3 regions of the Pseudarthrobacter sp. YAF2 genome follow, and region 2 is predicted to be linked to each of the others. Evidence: riboswitches for the same ligand, from Rfam matches in the RefSeq annotation. Region 2 holds a riboswitch; each other region holds the start of a gene.
What was found. A riboswitch is a leader RNA that binds a small molecule or an ion and turns the genes downstream of it on or off. The one in region 2 is predicted to bind S-adenosylmethionine.

Region 1 (2,942 bases), on a different contig from region 2:
CCCGGGTATCCGTTCCTTTGGCCTGGCACACGTGGATCCGGACAGGATCCTGCGCTCATTCCCGGACCTCTCCCCCGGCATCGAAAACTGCGAGCGCGGCTGCAAACACACGGCAACGGCGGTTAACTGCGGGCTGGATGATTGGGTGAACGGCGGGCACGCCGGCCCCACGGGACCGGCCCGGCTGGCGTCCCTAAGGAGGCTGCTCGGCGCGGACCCGAGGATGGAAGCACAGGAAACCAAGGAGCTCGGCAGCGTCAACTGACGCGTTCTCCCGGCAGAAACGCCCGCAGACGGTAGTTTGGAACCATGATCCAACCCGCTTCGAGTTACAACGATGACCTGCGCCTGGCCCATGTCCTGGCCGACTCCGTGGATGACCAGACAATGAGCCGCTTCAAGGCCCTGGACCTCCACGTCGAGACCAAGCCGGACCTGACGCCGGTCACCGACGCCGACAAGGCGGCCGAGGAGGCCATCCGCGGCCAGCTCTCCCGCTCCCGGCCCCGCGATGCAGTCCTGGGCGAGGAATTCGGCAGCACCGGCCACGGCTCGCGGCGCTGGATCATTGATCCCATCGACGGGACCAAGAACTTCGTCCGCGGCGTCCCGGTGTGGGCCACGCTGATCGCCCTGGTGGACGAGGGCGAGCCCGTGGTGGGCGTCGTCAGCGCACCGGCACTGGGCAAGCGCTGGTGGGCGGCCAAAGGCATGGGCGCCTACATGGGCAGGTCCCTGGCCGCCGCCACCCGGCTCCGGGTCTCCAACGTCTCCAACCTGTCCGACGCCTCCCTCTCCTACTCCAGCCTGGGCGGCTGGAAGGAACGCGGAAACCTTGACGAGTTCCTGGGCCTGACGGAGGACGTCTGGCGGACCCGGGCGTACGGGGACTTCTGGTCCTACTGCATGGTGGCCGAAGGCTCGGTGGACATCGCCTGCGAACCCGAACTGAACTTGTACGACATGGCTGCCCTGGTGCCGATCGTGGTGGAGGCCGGCGGCCGCTTCACCTCCCTCGAAGGCGAGGACGGCCCGTTCGGCGGCAATGCCCTGGCCACGAACTCGATCCTGCACTCAGAGGTGCTGCACCGACTGAACCCGGAACTCGACGACCTCCTGCAGCAGGCTCCCTGACCGCGGAAGAATCGAATAATACGACGCCGGACGCCTCCTTTTGGGGGCGTCCGCGGCCGTTTCTTCGGCAGGACGTAACAAAGGCCTTAACAATTGCCGCGGCTTTAGTCCTGGCCACCCCATGTTCTACGCTTTTATCCAGGTCACGAGTGCCAGCGCAAAACCCCGGTTTGCTGGCCGGCAACCCTCCATTCGCGGTGGGGTGCCCCGGGTGACGACCAGGCCGGTCCGGAGCGGATACGGCAAGCGCGGATTCCAGCATGCCGGAGTCCTGTATCCAAGTGAGGTCTCTGTGACAACTGCCACCGTCTCCCCCCAGTCCGCCATCGACAACTTAGCCGCGCCGGATCCGCGCCAGGCCATCGCCGGCCGGCCCCTCGCCGCGGTGACCGGCGCCGAGATCCAGGCGCCCCTGATTTCCGGCGGCCACGTCCGCTACGCAAACCTCGACTACGGCGCATCCGCCCCGGCACTGTCCGTGGTGTCCGCATACCTGAACGAGATCCTTCCCTACTACGCGAGTGTCCACCGCGGCGCAGGGTATGCATCCCAGATCAGCACCTCGGTGTATGAAAACGCCCGCAGCATTGTCCGCGACTTCGTGGGCGGCCGCCCCGACGATTCGGTCATCTTCACCCGCAACACCACCGATTCGCTGAACCTGCTGGCCGGCTGCCTGCCGTTGGCCGGCGGCCACCCCGCCGGAGATGTCCTGTACCTGGACATCGAACACCACGCCAACCTCCTGCCGTGGCAGGGCGTCCCGCACCGCAGCATCGTCGCCGCCGACACCATCAGCGGAACGCTGGAGGCCGTCCGCGCTGAACTGGAGCAGGGCGGGGTCAGCCTGCTGGCCGTCACCGGCGCCGCCAACGTCACCGGCGAGATCCTCCCCATCCGGGCATTGGCCGCACTGGCGCACCAGCACGGCGCACGGATTGTGGTGGACGCCGCCCAGCTCGCCCCGCACCGGCGGGTGGACATCAGCACGGACGACGTCGATTACCTTGCGTTCTCCGGCCATAAGCTTTACGCACCGTTCGGCGCAGGCGTCCTGGTGGGACGTCCGGACTGGCTGGACGCCGGTGTCCCCCACCTTGCCGGCGGCGGCGCCGTCAAGGAAGCAAGGCTCGACGGCGTCAGCTGGGCCACCGGCCCGGCCCGCCACGAGGGCGGCTCACCCAACGTGCTTGGCGCAGCCACCCTGGCGCGCGCCACCCAGGTGATCGCCGAACTGGACCAGGCCCGGTGGCATGCCCACGAATCGGCCATCCGTTCGTTCCTGGTGGAGGGCCTGCAGGGCATCGACGGCGTGACGGTCCACCAGATCTTCAAGGACACCAATCCGGAAACGGACACCATCGGTGTGGTCAATTTCTCGGTTGCGGGTTACGACGCCGGGCTGGTGGCCGCTTACCTTGCGGCGGAGCACGGCGTGGGCCTGCGTGACGGACGCTTCTGCGCCCACCCGCTGCTGAAGCGCCTGGGCCTGCCGAACGGATCCCTTCGGGCGAGCTTCGGCCTCGGATCCCGGCTGGAGGATGCCGAACGCCTCCTGGCCGGCATCCGCGCGCTGCGCGGCAACGGACTGGGCTGGGACTACGTGGTGGACGCAGGCCGCTGGGTGCCCGCCAACGATTCCCGCACCTACCCGCACTGGGCACCCAATACACCGGGCACGGCCGGCGCCGCCCCCTGCATCGACGACTAAGCCAAAGCCTTCCGTTCCTGGTCCGTGTGCACGGCCCCTGGCCGGGCGTGCGGTAAATTCGAGGGACATCAACAGGCGGAATCGAAGGAGTCCACGC
Region 2 (2,942 bases):
GTCGCTTCGTGGCGCGGCGGGCACCCTCGCCAAGCGCCTCCAGTTTGGCGTACGCGATCTGCGGGTGCACCCGGCCGCCGAGGCCGCAGTCGGTCGATGCGTTGACGTTTTCCCGGCCCACCAGCGCGGCAAAACGGACAATGCGGTCCGCCACCAGGTCCGGGTGCTCCACCACATTGGTGGCGTGCGAGACGACGCCGGGGATGATCACTTTGCCCTCAGGGAGCTTGGTGTCCTCCCATACCCGCCATTCGTGTTCGTGCCGGACATTGGCGGCCTCGAAGGAGTATGCGCCGGCATTGACCTGAAGTACGGAGCCGACGATGTCAGCGAACGGGATGTCCGTGGTGTGTGGGCCGTGCCAGGAGCCCCAGCAAACGTGGAGCCGGATCTGTTCCTGCGGGAGGTCCCGCAACGCCCAGTTGGTGGCCTCCACGCGCAGCTGGATGAACTTCAGGTAGTCCTCCAGGGACGGCTCCGGGTTGATCTGGTCCCAGCTTTCGGCCAGGGACGGATCATCGAGCTGGACCGTCAGGCCGGCGTCGATGATGGCCTTGTATTCCTCGCGCATGGCATCGGCGCAGGCGTAGACAAGTTCCTCATCGCTCTTGTAGTACTCGTTGGCTACGCGGGCGCAGGAACCGGGGGAGAGTGAGGCCACGAATCCCTCAGTGAGACCGGCCGCGGCGAGCCCGGTCTTCAGGTTCTTGATGTCCGAGGCCACCAGGTCATGGCCGGTGTAGGTCAGGGGCCCGGCGATCTTGGGCTGGGACACGCTCTTTCGGTGCGCCAGGATCCCTGAGGAAGGGTCGTTGTACGCCTCGTTGAACGCCTGCCGGTCCCGCCGGTCGGGGAATGACGTCAGGACAACGTTCCCGGGGGAGGAACGCCGGACTTCGGCTTCTGCCCAGCGGTCCACGTTGGTCGGCTCCAAGCCGCCGAGCCGGGCAAAGGAGTAGTTCCACCAGGCCCCGTAATCAACGGAGTTGGACATCGTGTGCCCGTACTCGCCGTCGTTGGGGATGTCGATTCCCAGGTCCTTCTGGCGCTGGACCACGTCCACAACGGAGTTTTCCAGGAGCTCCAGGAACGCTGGAGTGATGCCGTCGGATTCTTTGGCGGTGTTGGCCGCGATAAGTTCAGGCGTGCGGGGCAAGGACCCGGCGTGGGTGGCGCGAATGTGGTCGGTGTTCAGGGGCATGCTGGAATCTTCCTTTCCATCGGTCCTGGCAGTAGCACCTTCGGCCGGCAGCTTTCCTGCCGGACCGTGGTTGCTGCGGCGTCATTGAGCCAGGTCTCTCAGCCGCTCCGGATGGTCCACTCCCACTTAAATCCAGGAGCGTGGTCAGGGGCAAATGCGGTTCAGAATGTGGCGGACCGCCATTGCGAGGCCGCGGCGGGCCCATCGAGTGGACAAAGTGCCTGATCCGCTAAACTTGGGTGGTAAGAGCCCCGGAACTCTTGCGTCGCTGCGCCGCCTTGCGGTCTGGCGAAGGCCGGTCTGTTCGGGGCATTCTCATGAACGGCGCTGCGCAGGTCCGCTCCCCGCGGCCGGACCCGGGCAGCCCGAACGAATGGGGGAGGATCCCATGCCAGCAATTGTGATCGTAGGAGCCCAGTGGGGCGACGAAGGAAAAGGCAAGGCCACCGACCTTCTGGGCGGCCGTGTTGATTACGTCGTCAAGCCCAACGGCGGCAACAACGCCGGGCACACCGTCGTCGTAGGCGGTGAAAAGTACGAACTCAAACTGCTGCCGGCAGGCATTCTCAGCCCCAACGCGGTTCCCATCATCGGCAATGGCTGCGTGGTGAACCTCGAAGCCCTTTTCCAGGAGATCGACGGACTCCAGGCCCGCGGCGCCGATACCTCGCGGCTGCGCGTATCCGCCAACGCCCACCTGGTGGCCCCGTACCACCAGGTGCTGGACAAAGTGACCGAACGCTTCCTCGGCAGCCGCGCCATCGGAACCACCGGCCGCGGCATTGGCCCCGCCTACATGGACAAGGTGGCCCGGCTGGGCATCCGTGTCCAGGACGTCTTCGACGAGTCCATCCTTCGCCAGAAAGTGGAAGGCTCGCTCCGCCAGAAGAACGAACTCCTGGTTAAGGTCTACAACCGCCGCGGTGTTGTGGTGGACGAGGTCGTTGAGTACTTCCTGTCCTTTGCCGACCGCCTCCGCCCGCTGGTCATCGACAGCACGCTGGTCCTGAACACCGCCCTGGATGAGGGCAAGGTCGTCCTGATGGAAGGCGGCCAGGCCACGTTCCTGGACGTCGACCACGGAACCTACCCGTTCGTGACCTCCTCAAACCCGACCGCGGGCGGCGCATCAGTGGGCTCCGGCATCGGTCCCACCCGAATCTCCCGCTCCATCGGCATCATCAAGGCCTACACCACCCGCGTGGGTGCGGGCCCGTTCCCCACCGAACTCTTCGACGAGATGGGCATGTACCTGCAGAAAACCGGCGGTGAGTTCGGCGTCAACACCGGGCGCCCGCGCCGCTGCGGCTGGTACGACGCCGTCCTGGCCCGCCACGCGTCCCGCGTGAACGGCTTCACGGACTACTTCGTGACCAAGCTGGACGTGCTCACCGGCATCGAACAGATCCCTGTGTGCGTGGCCTATGACGTTGACGGCGTCCGCCACGACGAGATGCCCATGACGCAGACCGAATTCCACCACGCCAAGCCCATCTTCGAGTACTTCGACGGCTGGACCGAGGACATCACCGCTGCCCGCACCCTCGCGGACCTCCCGGAAAACGCCCGGAACTACGTGCTGGCGCTGGAGAAGCTGTCCGGAACCCGGTTCTCCGCTATTGGCGTTGGCCCGGACCGCGACCAGACCATCGTGGTGAACGACCTCATCAACGACTGACACGTTCGTCCGGAACACGGCAGACGACGGCGGCGGCCCACCTTTTGCAGGTGGGCCGCCGTT
Region 3 (2,942 bases), on a different contig from region 2:
GGGCCGGCCCGTGCAGCAGGTCACCGGAACTGTTGGTCTCCGCTGCGCGGTGGCAGAGCGCGGGCCTTTCGGACCGACAGGCCCGGCAGTGGCCGCAGCTGGGCACGAAGACCAGCACAACGTGGTCTCCGACAGACACGTCCGCCACGCCGCCGCCCACGGATACCACCCGCCCCACGGCCTCGTGGCCCAGGGCCATCGGAAGCGGCCGGACCCGGGAGCCGTCCACCACGGACAGGTCCGAATGGCACAGGCTGGAGTACGTGATGGCAACCCCAAGCTCCCCGGCGCGCGGCTGCGGCTGGTCCAGTTCCTGCACCACCAGGGGCTTGGCGTCGGCGTAGCGGCGCTTCCCCGGTGCACTTCCGGGGGCGGGAACAGCGGGAACGGTGGAGTAAAGGACGGCGGCTTTCATGGCACGATCATGCCGTACTTCGCGTCCGGGGCGCCTGCACTGCGGCACCGCCGCGTCGGCAGCCCCGTGGTGGGTACCGAATGGTGGCGCCGCCGCCCGCAGCCGGGATGCGGCGAGCGCTGCTAGACCAGGAACGCGGTCCGGAGCTGGTGTCCCAGCTGCCCGATCTCGGTCAGGAAGCCATCGTGGCCTATTGGTGCCTGGATCATATGTACGTCGACCTCGCCGGGCAGCGCCTGCGCCAATTCGCGGGACTGGGACGGGAAATAGAGCCTGTCGGAGTCCACGGCGGCGACGAAGAACCGGGCGGTGGAGGATGCCAGCGTTTCGGCCAGTGGCCCCCGTCCCCGGCAGATGTCGTGGCTCATCAGCGCCTCGGTGAGGGCGATGTAGCTGTTTGCGTCGAAGCGTCGGACGAGCTTGCTGCCTTGGTGATCCAGGTAGCTTTCCACCTGGTAGCGGCCGCGGTTTGCCAGTAATCCGCCGCGCAGGGGCGACTCCGGCGCCTGGGGTTCCCGGCCGAACCGCCCTTCCAGTTCCGCGGCGGACCGGTATGTGATGTGGGCGATGCGCCGGGCCAGGGCCAGTCCGTCTTCCGGGCACGGGCCGCCGTAGTAGTCGCCGCCGTTGAAATTCGGGTCCTGGCGGATGGCCAGGGTCTGGGCCTGGGCGAAAGCGATCTGTTCGGCCGTGCTGGCAGCCCCGACGGAGATGACGGCGCAGCGCTGCACGCGGTCGGGGTAGGTCACGGCCCACTCAAGGGCGCGGGCGCCGCCCATGGAACCGCCAAGGACGGCGTACCAGCTCCCGATGCCCAGCTGATCCGCCAGCCGGGCCTCCGCAACAGTGCTGTCCCGCAGCGTGACCAGCGGGAACCGCGACCCCCACGGCGCTCCGTCCGGGGCTGGCGAGGACGGGCCCGTGGATCCGTAGCAACCGCCCACGATGTTGATGGACACCACGAAGAAACGGTCGGTATCCACGGGAGCGCCGGGACCGGCCAACTGTTCCCACCAGCCCTCTTCGTCCGTGTCGCCGCGAGTCACGTGGGTGCTGCCGGTCAGGGCATGCTCGATCAGGATGGCGTTGCTGCCGTCCGCATTCAGCGTGCCCCAGGTTTCGTAAGCCAAGGTGACATCCGGCAGGTAGCCGCCGCCCTCCAGCTCGAGTCCTCCAATGGAGGCGTAGCGGACAACTCCGTGTTCGGGAATGGTGGTTCGGGCGACGGTAACCGTCATGGCAAGACCTCTTCTACGCGCTTGCCTGCCGTCATTTGACCGGCAGGCCAGGTCTTCACCCGGGGCACCCCACCGCGGAAGGAGGGTTGCCGGCCAGCAAGCCGGGGCTGTCACTGGCACTCATGACCTGGTTCGAGTGTACGAAACACCCCCCACCCCAGGCCAAGAGTGTGACTGGTTGTGACTTCCCGGCGTTGCCGGCCGCCCGTGCCGCCGCGTGCTGCCAATCAGGCGTCAGCGGCGCCCTTGGCCGCGCGGAAACCGGCTTCAAGGTCAGCCAGGATGTCGTCGATGTGCTCCAGGCCGACCGACAACCTGACCAGCCCGGGATTGACCCCGGCCACCACCTGCTGCTCGGGCGAGAGCTGGCTGTGGGTGGTCGACGCCGGGTGGATGACAAGGGAGCGCACGTCACCGATGTTGGCCACGTGGGAGTGCAGTTCAAGGGCGTCGACGAAGCGCTTGCCCGCCTCCGCGCCACCGGCCAGGTTGAAGGCGACGACGGCGCCGGTCCCCTTGGGGCCGTACGTGCGGCCACGCTCATACCAGGGGCTGGACGGAAGCCCCGCGTAGGCGACCGATTCGACGTCGTCCCTTGCCTCCAGCCAACGCGCCACTTCCGTGGCGTTGGAAACATGCCGTTCCACCCGCAGGCTCAACGTTTCCAGGCCTTGCGAAATCAGGAAGGCGTTGAACGGGGAGACCGCCGAGCCGAGGTCGCGCAGCAGCTGGACACGGGCTTTGAGGATGTAGGAAAGGTTGGCACCCAGTGCACCATTGGCGCCGAGGTCGCGGGCGTAGACCAGGCCGTTGTAGGTGGGGTCCGGGGTATTGAAGCCGGGGAACCGCTCGGGCTCTTTGCCGAAGTCGAACTTGCCGGAGTCGACAATGACGCCGGCGATGGCTGAGCCGTGGCCGCCCAGGTACTTGGTGGCGGAGTGGATCACGATGTCCGCACCCCATTCCAGCGGCCGGATCAGGTAGGGAGTGGAAAGGGTGTTGTCCACGATCAGGGGAACGCCTGCCTGGTGTGCCACCTCGGAAATGCCTTCGATATCCAGGACGTCCTGGCGCGGGTTGGAAACCACCTCGCCAAAGAACAGCTTGGTGTTGGGCTGCACAGCCCCGCGCCACTGGTCCAGGTTGTCCGGATCGTCCACGAAGGTGACCGAAATGCCGAACTTCTTCAGGGTGTGGGCGAACAGGTTGTACGTGCCGCCGTACAGGCTGGGGCTGGCCACGATGTGGTCCCCGGCCTCTGCGATATTCAGGACCGCGAAGGTCTCCGC

Region 1: another riboswitch for S-adenosylmethionine. It lies ahead of AB4Y79_RS15745 (aminotransferase class V-fold PLP-dependent enzyme); the one in region 2 lies ahead of AB4Y79_RS16440 (cobalamin-independent methionine synthase II family protein).
Region 3: another riboswitch for S-adenosylmethionine. It lies ahead of metX (homoserine O-acetyltransferase MetX); the one in region 2 lies ahead of AB4Y79_RS16440 (cobalamin-independent methionine synthase II family protein).

The regions. Positions count from the first base shown of each region.
Region 1 is NZ_JBFRDA010000014.1:203,269-206,210, forward strand. It holds gene rsgA (ribosome small subunit-dependent GTPase A) at 1-265, shown strand, start outside; gene hisN (histidinol-phosphatase) at 310-1,134, shown strand; SAM riboswitch class IV at 1,276-1,389, shown strand; gene AB4Y79_RS15745 (aminotransferase class V-fold PLP-dependent enzyme) at 1,427-2,845, shown strand.
Region 2 is NZ_JBFRDA010000015.1:111,499-114,440, forward strand. It holds gene AB4Y79_RS16440 (cobalamin-independent methionine synthase II family protein) at 1-1,201, opposite strand, end outside; SAM riboswitch class I at 1,215-1,319, opposite strand; gene AB4Y79_RS16445 (adenylosuccinate synthase) at 1,590-2,879, shown strand.
Region 3 is NZ_JBFRDA010000010.1:2,158-5,099, reverse strand. It holds gene AB4Y79_RS11745 (alcohol dehydrogenase catalytic domain-containing protein) at 1-415, opposite strand, end outside; gene metX (homoserine O-acetyltransferase MetX) at 538-1,653, opposite strand; SAM riboswitch class IV at 1,666-1,781, opposite strand; gene AB4Y79_RS11735 (bifunctional o-acetylhomoserine/o-acetylserine sulfhydrylase) at 1,881-2,942, opposite strand, start outside.